Regions from separate parts of the Nonomuraea sp. NPDC001636 genome, predicted to be linked through region 2. Evidence: riboswitches for the same ligand, from Rfam matches in the RefSeq annotation. Region 2 holds a riboswitch; each other region holds the start of a gene.
What was found. Region 2 has a riboswitch for cyclic di-AMP ahead of ABT158_RS08905 (C40 family peptidase). Riboswitches for the same ligand answer to the same signal wherever they lie in the genome.

Region 1: another riboswitch for cyclic di-AMP. It lies ahead of ABT158_RS33720 (VldE C-terminal domain-containing protein); the one in region 2 lies ahead of ABT158_RS08905 (C40 family peptidase).
Region 3: another riboswitch for cyclic di-AMP. It lies ahead of ABT158_RS11145 (CHAP domain-containing protein); the one in region 2 lies ahead of ABT158_RS08905 (C40 family peptidase).

What each region holds. Positions count from the first base shown of each region.
Region 1 is NZ_JBEOZT010000022.1:21,473-28,283, reverse strand. It holds gene ABT158_RS33735 (response regulator transcription factor) at 1-145, opposite strand, end outside; gene ABT158_RS33730 (M50 family metallopeptidase) at 301-1,602, shown strand; gene ABT158_RS33725 (hypothetical protein) at 1,769-2,251, shown strand; gene ABT158_RS33720 (VldE C-terminal domain-containing protein) at 2,267-3,244, opposite strand; cyclic di-AMP (ydaO/yuaA leader) riboswitch at 3,250-3,388, opposite strand; gene galT (galactose-1-phosphate uridylyltransferase) at 3,457-4,527, opposite strand; gene ABT158_RS33710 (DeoR/GlpR family DNA-binding transcription regulator) at 4,524-5,303, opposite strand; gene ABT158_RS51340 (50S ribosomal protein bL37) at 5,441-5,518, shown strand; gene ABT158_RS33705 (TrpB-like pyridoxal phosphate-dependent enzyme) at 5,558-6,811, opposite strand, start outside.
Region 2 is NZ_JBEOZT010000003.1:380,543-387,353, reverse strand. It holds gene ABT158_RS08915 (DUF2306 domain-containing protein) at 1-229, opposite strand, end outside; gene ABT158_RS08910 (NAD(P)-dependent alcohol dehydrogenase) at 411-1,403, shown strand; gene ABT158_RS08905 (C40 family peptidase) at 1,387-1,959, opposite strand; cyclic di-AMP (ydaO/yuaA leader) riboswitch at 1,990-2,151, opposite strand; gene ABT158_RS08900 (3-isopropylmalate dehydrogenase) at 2,251-3,297, shown strand; gene ABT158_RS08895 (branched-chain amino acid aminotransferase) at 3,496-4,593, shown strand; gene ABT158_RS08890 (Uma2 family endonuclease) at 4,615-5,166, opposite strand; gene ABT158_RS08885 (O-methyltransferase) at 5,239-5,886, opposite strand; gene ABT158_RS08880 (DsbA family protein) at 6,020-6,664, shown strand.
Region 3 is NZ_JBEOZT010000004.1:308,744-315,554, reverse strand. It holds gene ABT158_RS11165 (phosphoenolpyruvate hydrolase family protein) at 1-659, opposite strand, end outside; gene ABT158_RS11160 (Tm-1-like ATP-binding domain-containing protein) at 659-1,882, opposite strand; gene ABT158_RS11155 (nuclear transport factor 2 family protein) at 1,893-2,390, opposite strand; gene ABT158_RS11150 (TetR/AcrR family transcriptional regulator) at 2,488-3,036, shown strand; gene ABT158_RS11145 (CHAP domain-containing protein) at 3,088-3,804, opposite strand; cyclic di-AMP (ydaO/yuaA leader) riboswitch at 3,819-3,955, opposite strand; gene ABT158_RS11140 (luciferase domain-containing protein) at 4,216-4,563, opposite strand; gene ABT158_RS11135 (glycosyl hydrolase family 18 protein) at 4,806-6,764, shown strand.

The DNA of each region.
Region 1 (6,811 bases), on a different contig from region 2:
CGGGCGCGCTCGACCGCGCGGCCGGCAGCACACCGTCGGGGCTGCCCGTCTCGGCGACCACCCGCAGGTCGGGCTCGGCTTCGAGCGTGGCCTGCAGACCGCGTCGCACCAAGGGCAGGTGTTCGGCGATGAGTATGCGGATCAAGACGTCCCCCTCCATCGTCTCCCAGGGTGATCGGCTGATCGCTTACTGTCAATGCGGTCCGTTGATTCACCAAAGTGCGGGCAAGCCCGAGGGATGTGCGGAGTTCGACTAGTCTGGGAACGTCGAGACCGTCTGTCTGCCTGGAGCGCGCGTAGATGAACTGGCTCTTTGTCGCCGGGATCCTTCTGTTCCTGGTGGGGTTGATGGTCTCCGTCGGCCTGCACGAGGTGGGCCATCTCGTGCCGGCCAAGATCTTCGGCGTCCGGGTCACCCAGTACATGGTCGGCTTCGGCTCGACGGCCTGGTCCATCCGCAGGGGCGAGACCGAGTACGGCATCAAGTGGCTGCCGCTCGGCGGCTACATCCGCATGATCGGCATGCTGCCGCCGCGTCCCGGTGACGCTCCCGGCAGGCTGCGGAGCGCGTCGACCGGGCCGTGGCAGGGTCTGATCGAGACCGCCCGCGAGGCCGCCATGGAGGAGGTGCGGCCCGGCGACGAGGACCGCGTCTTCTACCGCAAGAAGTGGTGGCAGAAGATCATCATCATGTCGGGCGGCCCGGCGATGAACTTCGTGCTCGCCTTCATCTTCTTCAGCATCCTGCTGGTCGGCATCGGCCTGCCCAAGACCGCCCCGATCGTGTCGCCCGACACCAACACGTGCGTGATCCCCACCACCGAGGTGCGCAAGACGTGCGCGCCCACCGACGAGCGCACCCCGGCCGCCAAGGCGGGCGTCAAGGTCGGCGACCACATCGTCTCCCTCGACGGCCAGAAGATCGCGACCTGGCAGGACGCCACCCGCCTGATCCGCGGCCACGGCGCCGGCCCCGTCAAGCTGGGCATCGTCCGCGACGGCAGGCCGATGACGCTCGACGTCACCCTCATCGCCCGCGACATGGCGAACCCCACCGACGAGACCAAGATCGACAAGGGCGTCGGGTTCCTCGGCGTCGTGCCCTCCCAGGTCTTCGAGCAGCAGAGCATCGGGCAGGTGCCGGGCTACATGAGCGACCTGACCGGCCGCGTCGTGGGCTCGATGGTCAACCTGCCGGCGAAGATGGTCGGCGTCTGGAACGCCGCCTTCTCCGGCGACAAGCGCGACCCCGAGGGCCCGGTCGGCGTGGTGGGCGCGGGCCGGCTCGGCGGCGAGATCCTGGCCTCCGACATGTCCAACAAGAGCAAGCTGTTCACCTTCGTCAGCCTGCTGGCCGGGTTCAACCTGGCGATCGGCCTGTTCAACCTGATCCCGCTGCTGCCCCTCGACGGCGGCCACATCGCGGGCGGCCTGTGGGAGGGCATCAAGCGCGGCTACGCCAAGATCATGCGCCGCCCCGAGCCCCGCTACGTCGACATCGCCAAGGTGCTGCCGCTCACGTACGCGATGGCGTTCGTGCTGATCATCATGGCCGGTCTGCTGGTCTACGCCGACCTGGTCAACCCCCTCACGCTCGGCTGACCCGGCCGGCGCGCCACGGGCGGGGGCTACCGGGCCTGGCGCACGCTGCGACGCCAGACCTCGGCGATGTCGCCGACGGCGGTGACGTCCCGGGTGGCGTCGCCCTCGACCAGCACCAGGTCCGCGCGCAGACCGGGGCGATCCGGCCGCGGTCGGCCAGCCCGAAGTGCCGGGCGGGCACGCTGGTCGCGGCGGCCGGCGCCTCCTCGGCGCCGAGCCCGGCCTCGGTGAGCAACCGCAGCTCGCGGTGCAGCCCGGCGCCGAGGGCGGGCACGAACGGGGTGGCGTCGGTCCCGGCGGGCAGCGGCACGCCCGCGCGGCGCAGGGCCCGCAGCGCGCCGACGGCATGGGCGGAGCTGCCTGGACGAACGCCGGCGCCTGCGCCGGGTCGGGGACGAAGTCGATCGCCGTGACGTCGAGCCCGTCCAGGACGGTGTCCGCCAGGGCCGCCGGCAACTGGGTCGGGTGCCCGCCCGGAGCGGTGGCCAGCGTGCCGGCGCTGCGCAGGTCGGCCACGTCGTCGTTCTCGGCGGCCGGCCGCCGCTGCCCGGCGAGGATCTGCGGCAGGCAGAACATCACGCCCGAGGGCGACCGGATCGCCGCCGTCTACTCGGTCACCAACCCCGGCAAGCTCGCCGGCATCCGCTGAGCCGCCGGTCCGCGGCTAGTTCATCGAGATGTGCACGTGGTCGTAGTGGTTCTCGGTGATGCTGCCGCGGTCGGACATCGGGCGCCAGCCCGAGCCCTGGTTGATGCGCTGCTTCCAGATCACGTACTTGACGCCCAGCTTGGCCTTGTTCTTCAGCGCCCAGTCGGCCAGGCGGTCGCCGAGGGCGTTGTTGACGGCGCTCGGCATGGTGCCGCCCGTGCTCATCATGAAGTCGCAGGCCCGGCCGAGCGGGTGCTCGCCGCTGGAGCCGGACCGGAAGCAGCCCACCTCGTACGGCAGCGAGAAGCTCTTCTGCACCTGCGCGCGCATCAGCCGGGTGCGCGGCGTGATGTTGTCCGAGCCGGACGGCAGCTCGGGCGCCCAGCTCCCGTCGGACTTCTTGCCCGGCCCGAACGGCACGAGGTCCTGCAGCTTCTTCTTGATGTCGTCGATGACGTCCTGGGCGTCGTCGCGCTGCTCGGCCACCTCCGCCGTGCCTGCCTTCAGCTCCGTCGCGAGCGTGGCGGCGGCCGTGACGGCCTTCTTCTGGTCGTCGCGGGCCTTGGCCACGCTGTCCACGACCGCCTGCTGCTCGGCGGTGAGCTGTTCGAGGACGGCCGCGCCGCCGCCGTCCGGGGTCAGCATGAAGCCCGGAAGGGAGGCGTCGCGGCTCTGGTAGCGCAGCCGGGCGATCTCGGCGACCCGCTGCTCGGCCGTGGCCACCGCCTGCTCGGCGGCGGCGAGCCGCTGCTGGGCCGCGGTGGCGGCCTGCTGGGCCTTGGCCAGCTCGACCCGCTTGAGGTTGTACGTCTCGATGAGCTTGTCGACCTTGCGGTTGAGCTGCTTGAGCTGGGCCCGCAGCTGCGCCTCGGACGGCTTGGGCGCGGCTGCCACGGCGGCTGACCCGGAGACTGTGGCGGCCGCCGGATGGACGAGCAGGGCGGTGGCGGTGATGAGACCGACGGCAAGACTCGCGGGGGACGAAGCCGCCACGTGGTTGTTCCTCTCCCTCTGCCGGCCGGGTTAGCTGACGGGTTCGGGCACGGGAGCAGTCCCTACCACTTGCGCGGATTCACCCCGGATGCGATGGGTCCCCGGCTCCCGGGCAACACGCCCGGGATTAGGCGTACAACGACCGTTATGGCCGGTGTCTAACGGGATATTAGTGGTAGATCACGAGTCATGCGACTTTAATGAGAAACCAATTAGTGATCAATTCGTGATCGCAACATGCGTGCCGCCTCCTCCGGCAGCACGTCGTTGACGAAGGCCCCCATGGCAGACTCCGAGCCCGCCAGGTACTTCAGCTTCCCGGGCGCCCGCCTGATGCTGAACAGCTCCAGGTGCAGGTAGGCCAGCTCGCGGCCGTACCGCACCGGCGCCTGGTGCCAGGCCGAGATGTACGGCATCGCCACCCCGAACAGCGCGTCGAGCGCCCGCAGCACCGAGGTGTACAGCGGCGCGAACGCGGCCCGCTCCTCCTCCGACAGCGCCGCCAGGTCGGGCACCTGCCGGTGCGGATACACGTGCACCTCGAACGGCCAGCGCGCGGCGGCCGGCACGAACGCCGTCCAGAGCTCGTTGGCGGCCACCACCCGCGTGCCGGCGGCCTGCTCGGCGGCCAGCACGTCGGCGAACAGGTTGCCACCCGTGTGCCGCGCGGCGGCCCCGAGCTGGACCTTGGTGCGCGGGGTCACGTAGGGGTAGGCGTAGATCTGCCCGTGCGGGTGGGGGAGCGTGATGCCGATCTCCTCGCCCCGGTTCTCGAAGCAGAAGACCTGCTCGACGCCCTCGATGCCGGACAGCTCGGCCGTGCGGTCGGCCCACGCCTCCATGACCAGCCGGACCTGGGCGTTGGAGAGCCTGGAGAAGGAGGAGGAGTGGTCGGAGGTGAAGCAGACCACCTCGCATCGTCCGACACCCGGCCGCACCTCACTCAGGCCGCCGACATCCCCGTAAGTCCCAAAATTTCCGGAGAAAGAGGGAAAGCGGTTCTCGAACACCACCACGTCGTAGTCATGGGCCGGGATCTCCGACGCCCGCGTGGCGGACGACGGGCACAACGGGCACTCGTCGGCCGGCGGCAGGAACGTCCGCGTCTGCCGGTGGCCGGCGATCGCGATCCACTCCTCGGTCAGCGGGTCGTAGCGCAGCTCGGAGGCCACCGGCCGCGGGTCGAGCGGCCGCCGGTCGATCGCGCTCCGGTCGGCGTCGTCGCGCCGGTCGAAGTAGATCAGCTCTCGGCCGTCTGCCAGGTGGGTGATGGTGCGCTTCAAGGCGTGCCCTCCGCGATGATCAGTTCTCCGGCCCGTTCGGCCAGCTCGGTGCGTGCTTCCTCGGGCAGCCCCGCGTCGCTGATGACCACGTCGGCCTCGGTCAGCTCGGCGATCGTGCTGATGCCGACCGTGTTCCATTTGGTGTGGTCGGCGGGGACCACCAGCCGGTGCGCCGCGGCCACCAGCTCCCTGTCGGTCTCGGACTCCAGCAGGTTGGGCGTGGTGAACCCGGCGCGCAGGCTCATGCCGTGCACCCCGAGGAAGAGCGTGTCCACGTGCAGTCGGCGGATGGCCGCCACCGCCACGGGGCCGACGAGCGCGTCGGAGGGCGTGCGCACGCCGCCGGTCAGCACGACCGTGCGGTCGGCGCGCGGGTTGCGGTGGAAGACCTCGGCGACGGGGATCGAGTTGGTGATCACGGTCAGCTCGGCCACCGCGACCAGGTGGTGGGCCAGCGCCCACGTGGTGGTGCCGGCGGAGAGCGCCACGGCGGTGCCCGGCCGGACGAGGGTGGCCGCGTGCCGCGCGATGGCCTCCTTCTCCTGCTGCTGGCGGGCGGACTTGGCGGTGAAGCCGGGCTCCTCGGTCGAGCCGGGGCCGAGGGCCGTCGCGCCGCCGTGGACCTTCTCCAGCAGCCCGCGCTCGGCCAGCACCTCAAGGTCGCGGCGTATCGTCATGTCGGAGACGCCGAGCTCGCGCACGAGGTCGGCCACCCGGACGCCGCCGCTGCTGCGCACGCGTTCGAGGATCGTCTGCTGACGCTGCTGTGCGAGCACGCCCACCCCTTCCAACAGATTCCACCAAATTATGACACGACTTTGTTGAGGAATGTTAGGTCACGGCGTATCGCTTGTGCGACCCGCGGGCAGGGGAGACCTTGAAGGTCACGATCCCGACCGCAGGAGGTGAGCCCATGGCGAAGCGTGCACGCAAGGGCAGGGGGCGCAAGAAGAAGAAGGCGAACCACAGGAAGCGCCCGAACGCCAACTGAACACGGGTGGCCGCGGGTCTCGCGGCCACCCGTGTCGTCTCAGCCGGGCAGCTCGGTGAGCGCCTGGTCGAGGCGCTCTTGCGGCAGCGAGTAATCCTCCAGTTCGCCGGCCAGGTGGCGGTCGTAGGCGGCCAGGTCGAAGTGGCCGTGCCCGCACAGCGCGGTGAGGATCACCTTCTCCTCGCCGCTCTCCTTGCAGCGCAGCGCCTCGGCGATGGTCTCGGCCAGCGCGTGCGTGGGCTCCGGGGCCGGGACGATGCCCTCGGTCCGCGCGAAGCGCACACCCGCCTCGAAGCACTCGCTCTGGGTACGGGTCACCGCCTCGAACAGCCCCAGCTCGTACATGTGGGACAGCAGCGGCGCCATGCCGTGATAGCGCAGCCCGCCGGCGTGGATCGGGTCGGGGACGAAGGAGTGCCCCAGGGTGTGCATCTTGAGCAGCGGCGTCAGCCCGGCGGTGTCGCCGAAGTCGTAGGCGTACACGCCACGGGTGAACGACGGGCAGGCGGCCGGCTCGACGGCCCTGAACCGGGTGCCGATCCGTCCGGCCAGCTTCTCCCGCAGGAAGGGGAAGGCCAGGCCGGCGAAGTTGGAGCCGCCGCCGGTGCAGCCGATGACCAGGTCCGGCAGCTCGGGCAGTTGCGCCAGGGCCTCCTCGCCGATCACCGTCTGGTGCATGAGGACGTGGTTGAGCACCGAGCCGAGCGCGTACCGGGCCTCGGGGTTCGCGGCGGCCACCTCGACCGCCTCGCTGATCGCCAGCCCCAGGCTGCCGGGGGAGGCGGGGTCGTCGGCCAGCGCCTTGCTGCCCGCGCCGGTGAGGGGCGAGGGGCTGGGGTGGACGGTGGCGCCGTACACGCTCATGAGCGAGCGCCGGTACGGCTTCTGGTCGTAGGACGCCCGAACCATCCAGATCCGGCATTCGATGTCGAACTGGGCGCAGGCGAACGCCAGGGCCGACCCCCACTGTCCCGCGCCGGTCTCCGTGGTCAGCAGCCGCACGCCTTCCTTGGCGTTGTAGTACGCCTGCGGCACGGCGGTGTTCGCCTTGTGCGACCCGGCCGGTGAGACGCCCTCGTACTTGTAGTAGATGCGGGCCGGCGTGTCGAGGGCCTTCTCCAGCCGGCGCGCCCTGATCAGCGGCGTCGGCCGCCACAGCCGGTAGACGTCGATGACCTCCTTGGGGATGGGCACGTAGCGGTCGCCGCTGACCTCCTGCGCGATGAGTTCCATGGGGAACAGCGGCGCGAGGTCGTCCGGCCCGACGGGACGGCGGGTGCCGGGGTGCAGCGG
Region 2 (6,811 bases):
GCCACCCCGGCCGCTTGGCCCGGAACCGGGCCTGGAACTGGAACGCGCCGAGGACGCAGAACACCAGGGAGGCCGGGATGTGCAGCAGCACCGGCACGGGCATGGCGAAGAAGCGCGCGTTGTCCGCCGTGACGGGGGCGCCGGCGGCCAGTTCGGTCAGCCGGAGTGCGCCGGCGACCAGCGGGACGACGCTGAGCGCGAGCAGCCCGGCGGGTGCGATCCATCTCATGCCTGAGAGCGTGCCGCCCGCGCCCGTGCCGGGGCATCGCGCGGACGGCCGGTCCTGGTTCGCACCATCGGCGGGCGGTCGGTCGTACTTTCGGCCATCGAGCCGTCGCCTTTCGACCGTTGAGCGTCCGCGCAGGTCACGCCCACACTGGCGGCACATCAGCGGCACGAGGGAGAAAACGATGAAGGCGTACGTCCTGCGCTCGTTCGGCTCGCCCGACCAGCTCGTCCTGACCGACGTCGAGCGGCCCGTGCCGCGCGATGACGAGGTGCTGGTCCGGGTGCGGGCCACGTCCGTGCAGCCCTACGACTGGCACTTCATGCGGGGGGAGCCCTACCTGGCCCGGGTCATGGGCGGCGGGGTCGGGCTGCGCCGGCCGCGCATCGCCGTCCTCGGGGCCGACGTGGCGGGGGAGGTCGAGGCGGCCGGGAAGGACGTCACGCTGTTCCGTCCCGGCGACGAGGTGTACGCGATGTCGCTGGGGGGCGGCTTCGGCGAGTACGTCTGCCTGCGGCAGGGCGAGGTGGCGGCCAAACCGGCGGGCCTGTCGTTCGAGCAGGCGGCGGCGGTGCCGATGGCGGCCAACACCGCGCTGATCGCGCTGCGCGACGAGGGACGCCTCCAGCCGGGCCAGAAGGTGCTGGTCAACGGCGCGTCCGGCGGCGTGGGCACGTTCGCCGTGCAGCTCGCCAAGGCGCTGGGGGCGCACGTCACGGGCGTGTGCAGCGGGCGGAACGCGGACCTGGTGCGCTCGCTCGGCGCGGACGACGTCATCGACCACACCAAGGAGGACTTCGCGGCCTCGGGGCGGCGCTTCGACCTGCTGCTCGACGTGGCGGGCGGCCGCCGGCTGCCGGACTGCCGCCGCGTGCTGACCAGGAAGGGCACGTACGTGCTGGTCGGCGGTCCGGCCGGCCGCTGGGTGCAGCCGGCCGGACGCATGTTCGCCGCGCTCGCGTCGGGGCCCTTCGTCCCGCAGCGGATCGTCAGGGCGGACGTCGTCCGCTGCGGGAGCAACAGGGCGAACCTGCTGACGCTGACCGGGTTGATCGAGCGGGGCGCGGTCACCCCGGTCATCGACCGGACCTTCCCCTTCGGCGAGCTCCCGGCGGCCGTCCGCTACCAGGAGGAGGGGCACGCCCCGGGGAAGGTCGTCGTCACAGGGTCGCGGTGAGCATGGCGGGGGCGGGGGCCTTCTGGAGCTGCTTGTAGTCGGCCCAGCGCTTGACGCCCTTGGGGTCGGGGCGAACCGCGCCGACGAAGGCCTGCCTGCGCCACTGCGACAGGCGTTCCTCCTTCACCACGTCGCCGGTGTGGGGGGAGTGGACCATGTAGCCGGGCTTGGAGATCATGCCGACGTGGCCGAGGCCGCTGAAGAACACCAGGTCGCCTGGCTTGAGGTCGTTCCAGGCGATCTTCCTGGAGAAGGCGCCGTACTGCTCCGCGGCGGTTCTGGGGAGCTCGATGCCGGCGTCCTCGTAGGCCCGGAGCATGAGGCCCGAGCAGTCGTAGCCCCGTTCGCTGGCGCCGCCCCACACGTACGGGGTGCCGCGCTTGTCCATGGCGTATTCGAGGGCGACCTTCCAGGCCGGTTTCGGCACGTGCCGTTCCTGGACCTGTTTCACCTGGGGGCCGGTGAGGGTGATGGAGGGGGTGGGGGCGGCCGGAGCGGCCGGAGCGGCGGGAGCCGCGGGGGCGGCAGGCATGAGACCTGCGGCGCCCGCTGCCACCGCCACAAGGATGGCGATGCTAGACAGGGGACTGTCCTTCCACGTGGCCGACCGGGTTAGCTGACGGGCTCGGGCCTGGAAGTAGCCCTACGGCGGTGCTCCTCGGGGGAGAGGCGCGGCCGATTCGCCCCGGGGGGAAAGATGGGTCCCCGGCTCCACGCAGCGGCTGCGTGGATTAGGCTCGTCGGACTCTAACGAAACGGTCAAAAGGTCGCAATCCCCCCAAAACGGATTGTCCGGTTGTTGAGATGATGTGTTCGTCAGCCGAGACGAGCCGGTAAGGTACCGCCCATGGAGTCGCGTAACATCCGCCTGGCCGTCATCCCCGGGGATGGCATCGGCGCCGAGGTCGTAGCCGAAGGGCTCAAGGTCCTGGAGGCCGTGGGCACGAAGATCGAGCCCACCCACTACGACCTGGGCGCAGCCCGCTACCACCGCACGGGCGAGACCCTGCCCGACGCGGTGCTCGAAGAGCTGCGCGGCTACGACGCGATCCTGCTCGGCGCCGTGGGCGACCCCAGCGTGCCGCCCGGCATCCTGGAGCGCGACCTGCTGCTCAAGCTCCGGTTCGAGTTCGACCACTACGTCAACCTGCGGCCGGTCAAGCTGTTCCCCGGCGTCGAGACCGCGCTGGCCGGCGCCACCGCCGAGCACATTGACATGGTCGTCGTCCGCGAGGGCACCGAGGGCCTCTACGCGGGCACCGGCGGCGTCATGCGCCGCGGCACGCCGCACGAGATCGCCACCCAGGAGTCGCTGAACACCGCCCACGGCGTCGAGCGCGTCGTGCGTTACGCCTTCCAGAAGGCTCAGTCGCGGCCCCGCAAGAAGCTCACGCTCGTCCACAAGACGAACGTGCTCACCTTCGCCGGCGACCTGTGGCAGCGCACGGTCAACCGCGTGGCCGCGGAGTTCCCCGACGTCACCACCGACTACAGCCACATCGACGCGGCCTCGATGTTCTTCGTCACCCAGCCCGAGCGCTTCGACGTGATCGTCACCGACAACCTGTTCGGCGACATCATCACCGACCTCGGCGCCGCGATCGCCGGCGGCATCGGCCTGGCGGCCAGCGGCAACATCAACCCCGAGCGCACCTCGCCGAGCATGTTCGAGCCGGTGCACGGCAGCGCGCCCGACATCGCCGGTCAGGGCAAGGCCGACCCGACCGCCACCATCCTGTCCGTGGGCATGCTCCTCGACCACCTCGGCCTGCACGCCGAGGCCGCCAAGGTCGAGCAGGCCGTGGCCGCCGACATCGCCGAGCGGGTGACCGGCCGCGCCGGCCGCACGACCAGCGAGATCGGCGACGCCATCGCCGCGCGAGTAGCCGGCTAGGACCGCCTAGCCCCGCACGCGCCTGGCGGTCCGGACACGGACTGCCAGGCGCTTTTCGCGTTCTTCGGGATTGAACCCCCCAAGTGCCTCTTGCCATCCCAAATCGCGAGACACTAGGAAGTACGAATACTGCTCGCGGGCAGTAGCTACCAGAATCAGCTTTCGAGTCGCAGATTCGTAGAGAGAAGGACCGTCGTCATGACCATCGCTCAGAAGCTCAGCTTCGACGTGCAGCATTCCGACCACGCTCGCACCGCGGCCGAGCGGGAGCAGGTACTGGCGAACCCCGGGTTCGGGCAGGTCTTCACCGACCACATGATCTCGATCGACTACACCGACGGCGAGGGCTGGCACGACGCCAGGCTCATGCCGTACGGGCCGCTCTCGCTCGACCCCGCGACCTCGGTCTTCCACTATGCGCAGGAGCTGTTCGAGGGCCTGAAGGCGTACCGGCAGATCTCCGGCTCGATCGCGACCTTCCGGCCGTACGCGAACGCCGCCCGCTTCAACCGCTCGGCCGAGCGCATGGCCATGCCCGAACTGCCGGAGGAGGCGTTCGTGGAGTCGCTGGAGCTGCTGGTCTCGGCCGACAAGGAGTGGGTGCCGACCACCGAGGGCCACAGCCTCTACCTGCGCCCGTTCATGTTCGCCACGCAGGCCGGGCTCGGCGTCAACTACCCGTCGAAGACCTACAAGTACATGGTGATCGCCTCGCCGGCGGCCTCGTACTTCAGCGGCGGCATCAAGCCCGTCTCGGTCTGGCTGTCCACCGAGTACACGCGCGCCGCGCCCGGCGGCACCGGCTTCGCCAAGTGCGGCGGCAACTACGCCGCCGCCTTCGTCGCCCAGCGCCAGGCCGTCGACAACGGCTGCGACCAGGTCGTCTGGCTCGACGCCCACAAGCACGAGTACGTCGAGGAGATGGGCGGGATGAACCTGTTCTTCGTCTTCGGCAACAAGCTCGTCACCCCGGCGCTCACCGGCACACTGCTGCCCGGCATCACCCGGGAGTCGATCCTGGAGATGGCCGGCGACCTCGGCCTGGAGACCGAGGAGCGGCTGATCTCGGTGGACGAGTGGGAGTCCGCCTGCGCCTCCGGCGAGCTGACCGAGGTGTTCGCCTGCGGCACCGCCGCCGTGGTCACGCCGGTGGGCTCGGTCAGGGGCGACGACCGCTCCTGGACCATCGCCGACGGCACCCCCGGCCCGGTGACGATGCGGGTGCGCGAGGAGCTCGTCGGCATCCAGTACGGCGCCCGTCCCGACACCCGCAACTGGATCCACAAGATCGGCTAGACCCGCGCGGACGGCCGGCGTTCAGGCGCCGGCCTCCGTCAGGGCCGCGGTGTCGACGTGGAGGTTCCACGGGTCGGGCAGGAACACCGGCTCGCCCAGGGAGACGACGTTCTCGCTGCGGTAACGCGGCCCGCCCGGCCCGCCGAACAGCGTCACCAGCCGCTGGAACGGGTCGATCACCAGGTAGAGCGGCACCCCGCCGCGCGCGTAACCGCCCGTCTTGACGAAGTGCACGTCGTAGGTCGTGGCCACCGAGACGACGTCCACGAGCAGGATCGTCGAGGCGCCGTGGACGGCGTGCTCCTCGTGCAGACGCGGCCGGCGCGGGACCACGGCCAGGTCGGGCACGTAGAGATCGTGACCGGGGCCCAGGTAGACGGTGATGTTCGGCCAGATCTCCCAGCCCCGGACCGCCGCCGCGGCGGCGAGCTGGAACAACGTCCGGGACAGGATCGTGTTGTGCTGCCAGGTGCCCGGCTCGTTCACCACGATCCGGCCCTGGACCGTCTCGATGCGGAACTCGGGGAACAGTTCGCGCACGGTGCGGTAGCGCTCTTCCAGGGGCCTGACCATGCCGCCGTCCTCATGCTTTCCCGGGGGGTTTCCAAAGGATCACTCAGAGTAACGGCGGCGGCGGCCCGCGATCTAGTGGTTCTTCCTGATCATCGTGATCCCGTCGGCGACCGGCAGCATGACCACGCTCACCCGCGGGTCCTCGATCACCAGGTCGTTGAACTCGCGGATCTGCACCGTCGTCGTCTCCGAGTGCGCCGGGTCGGCCACGTGGCCGCTGCGCAGCGTGTTGTCGGCCAGCAGCAGGCCGCCCGGCCGCAGCCGCTCGACCAGCAACTCGTAGTAACCGGGGTAGTTGCCCTTGTCGGCGTCGAGGAAGGCCAGGTCGATCGGCTCGTCGAACGCGGCCAGCGTCTCCAGGGCGGGCCCGAGCGTCAGCGAGACGCGGTCGGTCACGCCCGCCCGCTCCCAGTAGCGCCGGGCGATCGACGTCCACTCCTCGCTCACGTCGAAGCAGTGCAGCCGCCCGCCGGACAGCCCCCGCGCGATGCACACCGACGAGTAGCCGGTGAACGTGCCCACCTCGACCGCCACGGCCGGGGCCGCGAGCTGGGTCAGCATGGTCAGGAACCGGCCCTGGTCGGCGGAGATCTGCATCCTGGCGGCGTCGCCCGTCGCCTCGGCGGTCTCCCGCGCCAGCTCGTCGAGCAGGGGGTCGGGCGGGGTGGAGTGGTCGAGGATGTACCGGCCCACCGCGGGGTCGAGGAGGTTCGCCTTCATGAAGGTCATTCTCCCCTCACAGCGTTCTCTCATCGTCATCAGGTACCAATGAGAGGGCCGCCCCGGGCGGCTGTCCGGAGAGTGGTTCCGGCGTTGGTAGGGTCTGCGCGATCGGTGAGCTGGAAGTGGGCGGATGATGAAGCGGTTGGTTGCGGTCGCGGTCGCGTGTGCGGCGCTGGTGATGCTCGGTGTGCTGGCCTTCTCGGAGCCGGGTGAGACGGCCGGGTCGGTACGCCTGACCAGGCAGCTCGACGGTTCGATGGTGCTGGCCGACAGGTCCGGCGACGCCCCCGTGCTCGACGTGTACGAAGACTTCGACTGCCCGATCTGCAAGGAGATGCACTCCAAGGTCGACGGCACGATCCAGAAGCTGGCCAGGGAGGGCAGGCTCAAGGTCGTCTTCCACCCCGTGACGATCTTCCAGGACGAGCCCATGCGCTCCAACTCCATCAGGGCCGCGGCCGCCGCCCGATGCGTGCCGGAGGAGAACTGGCTGGCCTTCAGGGACGAGCTCTACGCCATGCAGCCCGCCCCGCACGGCTCGGCCTCGGGCTTCACCGTGCCGGAGCTGGTGGCCGCCGCCAGGAAGGCCGGCGCCTCGGTGGACGAGTGCGTGACCTCGCAGTCGTACGCCAAGACCCACCTGGCGGAGACCTCGAAGATCCACATCCAGGGCACGCCGACCGTCCTGCTCGACGGGCAGCAGCTCGGCAACGAGGTGTTCGACCCGGCGGCGCTCGAACGCGCCGTCACCGGGGGCGCCGGCGTGCAAGTGTAAAGGTCGTGTCCACAAGCTGAGACCGATGTGCCAGATGGTGAATCCCTGTGGCAGACTGACAGGCACCATGTTCTACAGTCTGCTCATTATCGGCAGGCGCGCTGGCTGACACAGGGACACCGCCAGCGCGCAGACCTCTCACGTCCG
Region 3 (6,811 bases), on a different contig from region 2:
ACGATGACGTCGGGGTTGACGGCGACGGCGGCGTCGCGCATCTCCTGGACGCGCACGGCCGCCTCGTCGAGGCTGATCGCGGTGACGGCACCGATGCTGCCCTTGGTGGTCAGGCCCATGTGCGGGACGAGGATGTCGGCGCCCGCCCGCGCCATGGCCGTGGCCTGCTCGGGGGTGAACACGTAGGGGGCGGTGAGCAGGTCGCGCTCGGCGGCCAGCCTGATCATCTCCACCTCCAGGTCGAAGCCCATGCCGGTCTCCTCCAGGTTCGCCCGGAAGACACCGTCGATCAGGCCGACCGTCGGGAAGTTCTGGACGCCGGTGAAGCCCATGTCCTTCAGCTCGTCGAGGAAGCGCGGCATCAGCCGGAACGGGTCGGTCCCGCACACCCCGGCCAGCACCGGCGTGTCCTTGACGACCGGCAGCACCTCCCCCGCCATCTCCACGACGATCGCGTTGGCGTCGCCGTACGGCATCAGGCCGGCGAGCGAGCCGCGACCGGCCATCCGGAACCGCCCGGAGTTGTAGATGATGAGCAGATCGACCCCGCCCGCCTCGGCGGACTTGGCCGACAGCCCGGTGCCCGCGCCGCCGCCGATGATCAGCCGGCCGGCCTCCCGTTCGGCGCGCAACCTCCGTAGTGCCTCGTCGCGACGCATCAAGCCCCCTTCTCGATCAGCCGGTGCAGCCGGTCGGCGGCCGCCACGGCGAACTGCGCGTTGTTGATGTCCTGGTCGCTCTGCACGACCTCGACGGCGCTGCCGGCGACGGCCGCGAGCACGGCGTCGAAGCAGGCCGCGTCGGCCGCCGGGTCGTGGAACGGGCCGCCCTCGACGTCGACGGCCGAGACGCCGCCGCGCGGCACGAACAGCGTGACCGGCCCGGACGCGCGGGCCAGCCGCTCGCCGATCGCCCGCCCGATCTCGGCGTTCTCGGCCGGAGTGGTGCGCATGAGCGTCACCGTCGGGTTGTGCACCAGGAGCTGCCGTGACCTGAACCGTTCCGGCACGGTCTCCATCGGCCCGAAGTTGACCATGTCGACCGCGCCCAGGCTGACGACCTGCGGGATGCCGGCCCGCCCGGCGGCGGTCAGGCGGTCGGGGCCGGCCGACAGCACGCCGCCGACGAGCTCGTCGGCCAGCTCGGTGGTGGTCAGGTCGAGGACCCCGGCGAAGTGGCCGCCGGCCGCCAGCGCCTCCATGGCCCGGCCGCCCGAGCCGGTGGCGTGGAAGACCAGCACCTCGTAGCCCAGGGACTCCAGCCGGGCCCGCGCGGCGTCGACGGCGGGCGTGGTGACGCCGAACATCGTGGCCGCGACCAGCGGTTTGTCCTCCCCGGACGGCTCGGCGCCGGCGTCGTAGGAGGCGGCCATCGCGCTGATCGCGGCGGCGGCGTTGGTCAGGATGCGGCGGGAGACGGAGTTGACGCCCGCGACGTCGACGACGCTGTACATGAGCGTCACGTCGGTCTCCCCGACGTAGGCCGAGACGTCGCCGCTGACCATGGTCGAGACGAGCAGCTTGGGCAGGCCGACGGGCAGCGCCCGCATGACGGCGGCGGCGATGGAGGAGCCGCCGCTGCCGCCGAGCGCGAGCACGCCGCTCAGCTCGCCGCGGGCGTGCAGGTCCTTGGCCAGGGCGGTGGCCCCGGCCGCCATGGCCGCGAGCGCGGCGCCGCGGTCGCCGGCGCTCCTGAGCCGGTCGAGGCCGGTGCCCGCGGCCCGCGCGACGGCCTCGGCGGGGACGTCGGCGGCCAGCGCGGGGGCGCCCATGACGCCGGTGTCCATGAGGACGACGCCCTGGCCGGCCCGGATGATCAGCTCGCGGACGAGGGCGTACTCCTCCCCCTTGGTGTCGAGGGTGCCCAGCAGCAAGACCGCCATGTCAGACCTCCTACGATCGGCCTTCCGACCTTACCCCGGCGATCTCGGCGTGGCGGATGCCGAGGACGTCCACGCCGTGCTCGGACGGCGGGCGGGAGCCGAAGATGCGGCGTTCCTCCTCGGCGATGGCGACGTCGTTGATGCTGGCCTCCCGGCGGCGCATCAGTCCGGAGGCGTCGAACTCCCACTGCTCGTTGCCGTAGCTGCGCCACCACTGGCCGGCGGCGTCGCGGGACTCGTACTGGAAGCGGACGGCGATGCGGTCGCCGGTGACCGCCCACAGCTCCTTGCGCAGGGCGTAGTCCAGCTCGCGGGCCCACTTGCGGCGCAGGAACTCCGCGATCTCGGCGCGGCCGGTGACGAACTCGCCGCGGTTGCGCCACACGGAGTCCTCGGTGTACGCGAGCGCGACGCGGTCGGGGTCGCGGGTGTTCCAGGCGTCCTCGGCGGCCTGGACCTTGATCCGGGCGGTCTCATCGGTGAACGGCGGGACGGGCGGGCGGGTCATGGGCTGTCCTCTCCGATCGAGAGAACGGTCGTTCTCCCGGGTTGTGCGCTAGCGTAGAGAACGATCGTTCTCCGCGGCAAGCACCTGGAGGGGTGTCATGGATCACGAGCAGCGGCTGCTGGACGCCGCGGGCGACCTGTTCTACCGCCGCGGCGTGCAGGCGGTCGGCATGGACGAGATCCGGGCCGCCTCCGGCGTCTCGCTGAAACGCCTCTACCAGTGTTTCCCGTCGAAGGAGGCGCTGGTCGTGGCCTATCTGCGGCGGCGCGACGAACGCTGGATGGCCTCGCTCACCGCGTACGTGGCCGACGCCGGCGACCGCATCCCGGCGGTCTTCGCGTGGCTGGAACGCTGGTTCGCCGAGGACGACTTCCGCGGCTGCGGGTTCGCCAACGCCTTCGCCGAGCTGGGCGCCGGTTCGGCCGCCGTCCGTACGGCGGTGCGCGAGCACAAGGAGCGCCTGCGCGCCTACCTGCGCTCGCTCGCCGAGGAGGCGGGCGCCGGGGACCCCGGCCTGCTCGCCGAGCAGCTGCTCACCCTGATCGACGGCGCCACGGTCACCGCGATGATCTCCGAGGAGCCGGGCGCGGCCCGCTCGGCCGGGCAGGCCGCGGCGGCCCTGGTCCACCGGCACCGGCGGCCCTGAAACGCGAAAGAGCGCACTCCCCGCAGGGAATGCGCTCTTGGCTCGGAAGGGTCAGGCGGCGTAGGACGGGTAGCCGTAGCCGACGACCTGCGAGGTCGGCCGGACACGCTGCTCGACCTTGCCGTTGCCGGTGTTGCCCTCGATCGTGGAGATCGTGCCGTCGCCGTTGTCCTTGACGACGAAGCCGACGTGCTGGATGTCGCTCAGGCTCTTGCTGCCGCTCCAGGAGAAGAAGACGACGGCGCCGGGCTTGGCCTCGGTGCCCCACCGGTTGTTGGCGGCGAACCACTTGGCGTGGGTCACGGTGTAGGCGTCCCAGCCGACCTGCGGGCGGGCGCCGGTCTGCTCGCCGACCCAGGAGACGAACATCGAGCACCAGGGGGCGTTCAGGTACATGGCGCGGTTGCCGCCGTCACGCGCGGCGGTCTCGGCGGCGCGCTGGGAGTCGGCGTACCACTTCTGGAACTTGGTGCCGCCGCCGTTGGCGTCCTCGGAGGTGCCGACCTGGGCGCGGGCCGTGGCCAGCACCTGGGCGGCGGTGACGTTGACCTTGCCCTTGGCGCTCTCGTCGGCGGCGCTGTTCTGCGCGACGCGCGGCTGGGCGGCCACGCCGGCGACCTTGGCGGTCTGGGTGGCGGTGTGGGCGGTGGCGGTGGTGTCGGCGTTCACTGCCGCGTGCGTGCCGAGCACGCCGGCGACGGCGGTCGTGCCGAGAGCGATCTTGGCGAGGTCGAGCTTGTAGGCACGGTGAAGACGGTGCTTGGCCATGAGGGTGTTACTCCTTGTGCTTCCGTGCCGCTTGCCGGGTTAGCTGACGGGTTCGGGCGGGAAGCTGCCCTACGGCACTCGGCGCCGATTCACCCCATTGGACACATGGGTCCCCGGTTCCGCGCACAGGCGGATTCAGCGGTCTCTTGGTCAGGCAAAGGGCTGACGCATCGTCTTCCCGGGCCCGGGAAAGGGCCTGAAGGTATATGTGCGACGCCCGGATGCGGTGATGTCCGCATCGATTCTGTACAACACGGGTCCCGCTTGGGTAATTCCCAGGCAATGCCATCCCTACCTGGGACGACTCCCCGTTCGGCTGTGTACAACCAAGCTACCCGGCGAGTAATTCCCGGGCAAATCACGGCAATGAATTCGACGCTGCGTGGGAGAGACGCTACGCACCGAATCGGTTCACGCCACGTGCGCCTTTATCGCCACGCTCGTGAGCGCCAGCAACAATTCCAGATCGGGCTCGGCGTCGACCTGTACGGCGACCCAGGCGCGGTCGCGGCAGGCATGGACCTGGTCGCACGCCCGCAGATAGGGCTCCAGGCGGCCGATGGCGGGGGCGGTGAGCCGTACGTGGATCTCGTCCCGGCCGGCCAGGCGCAGGATCTCGGTTCCGTGTACGGCGAAGGCGACCTGCTGACCGGTGCCGCTGACGTTCAGCGACGGCCAGGACCGTAACTCCGCGACCGCGCGGACCACGTAGGGCCCGCGTCGCGTGGGCGTCCGCCGCCAGGCGGAGATTCCTGCCACGCTCCAATGCTGAGCCACGGCTCACCCCGCCGTCAGCCCCCGTTCCTGAACCGTTATCCCCTCGTGAACGGGCGCATCCGGGGTCTGACCGGCACGATTACGGACACCTGACCGATACGTATTGACGCTCCCCCAGGCAGAAGCTACCGTCGATTCACAACTTAAAGGAAACTTTCCTAATAGTTTCCCCAGAAGTCTCCCATCCCACTCCCCACACACCCCCCAACGGATGTCGGAGCGACATGAAACACACCATTCTGAGCAAGGTCCTGGCGGGAATGGCGGCATTGGCCCTGCCCCTCACCGTGGCCGTGGCCGCCCCGGCGCTCGCCTCCACCAGCACGGTGGCGTACGCGGCGGCCTGGGCCCCGTGGACCGCCTACACGGCGGGCACGGTCGTCACCTACAACGGCGTCGACTACGTCTGCCTCCAGGCGCACACCTCCCAGCCCGGCTGGGAGCCGCCGAACGTGGCGGCGCTGTGGAAGGTCTCCGGTGGCGGCGGCAGCGACACGACCGCGCCCTCCGTGCCGGGCAACCTGCGCTCGACCAGCGTCACGGACACGAGCGTGGCCCTGGCCTGGAACGCCTCCACCGACAACGTGGCCGTGACCGGCTACGAGATCTACCGCGGCGGCACCCTGGTCACCACCGTCACGGGCACCACGTACAACGACACCGGCCTCACCGCGAACACCGCCTACAGCTACACCGTGCGGGCGCGTGACGCGGCCGGCAACCGCTCGGCCAACAGCAACCAGATCACCGCGACGACCACCGGCGGCGGTGGCGGCGACGACAAGACCCCGCCGACGGTGCCCGGCAGCCTGCGCTCGACCGGCGTCAGCAACAACAGCGTCTCGCTGGCCTGGAACGCCTCCACCGACAACGTGGCCGTGACCGGCTACGAGATCTACCGCGGCGGCACCCTGGTCACCACCGTCACGGGCACCACGTACAACGACACCGGCCTCAGCGCCAACACCTCCTACAACTACACCGTGCGCGCGCGTGACGCGGCGGGCAACCGCTCGGCCGACAGCAACCAGATCACCGCGACCACCACGGGCGGCGGCGGTGGCGGCGGCAACAAGGTGCTGGGCTACTTCGTCCAGTGGGGCATCTACCAGCGCGGCTACCACGTCAAGAACATCGACACCAGCGGCTCGGCGGCCAAGCTGACCCACATCAACTACGCGTTCGGCAACGTGCAGAACGGGCAGTGCACGATCGGCGACAGCTACGCCGACTACGACCGCTTCTACCAGGCGGGCGAGAGCGTCGACGGCGTCGCCGACACCTGGGACAACGGCGCGCTGCGCGGCAACTTCAACCAGCTGCGCAAGCTGAAGAAGAAGTACCCCAACCTGAAGGTGCTCTTCTCCTTCGGCGGCTGGACCTGGTCCGGCGGCTTCGGCCAGGCGGCCCAGAACCCGACGGCCTTCGCCGACTCCTGCTACAAGCTGGTGGAGGACCCCCGCTGGGCCGACGTCTTCGACGGCATCGACATCGACTGGGAGTACCCGAACGCCTGCGGCCTGACCTGTGACACCAGCGGCGCGGCGGCGTTCAAGAACGTGATGTCCGCGCTGCGCTCCCGCTTCGGCGCGAACAACCTGGTCACCGCGGCCATCACCGCCGACGGCAACGACGGCGGCAAGATCGACGCGGCCGACTACGGCGGCGCCGCCCAGTACGTCGACTGGTACAACGTCATGACGTACGACTTCTTCGGCGGCTGGGACGCGCAGGGCCCGACCGCCCCGCACTCCCCGCTCACCAGCTGGGACAAGATCCCGATCCCCGGCTTCTACACCGACAACGCCATCCAGAAGCTCAAGAGCAAGGGCGTCCCGGCCGCCAAGCTGCTGCTCGGCATCGGCTTCTACGGCCGCGGCTGGACCGGCGTGACCCAGGCCGCGCCCGGCGGCACGGCGACCGGCCCGGCGCCCGGCACGTACGAGCAGGGCATCGAGGACTACAAGGTGATCAAGACCCGCTGCCCGTCCACCGGCACGGTCGCGGGCACGGCCTACGCCTACTGCGGCAACCAGTGGTGGAGCTACGACACGCCGAGCACCATCGGCGGCAAGATGAGCTACTCGAAGAACCAGGGCCTCGGCGGCGCGTTCTTCTGGGAGCTCAGCGGTGACACCACCAACGCCGAACTCCTCACGGCCATGAAGAACGGCCTCGGATAAGTTCGCAGCTCAGGGGCCGGCCCCGGGTTTCGGGGCCGGCCCTTCGC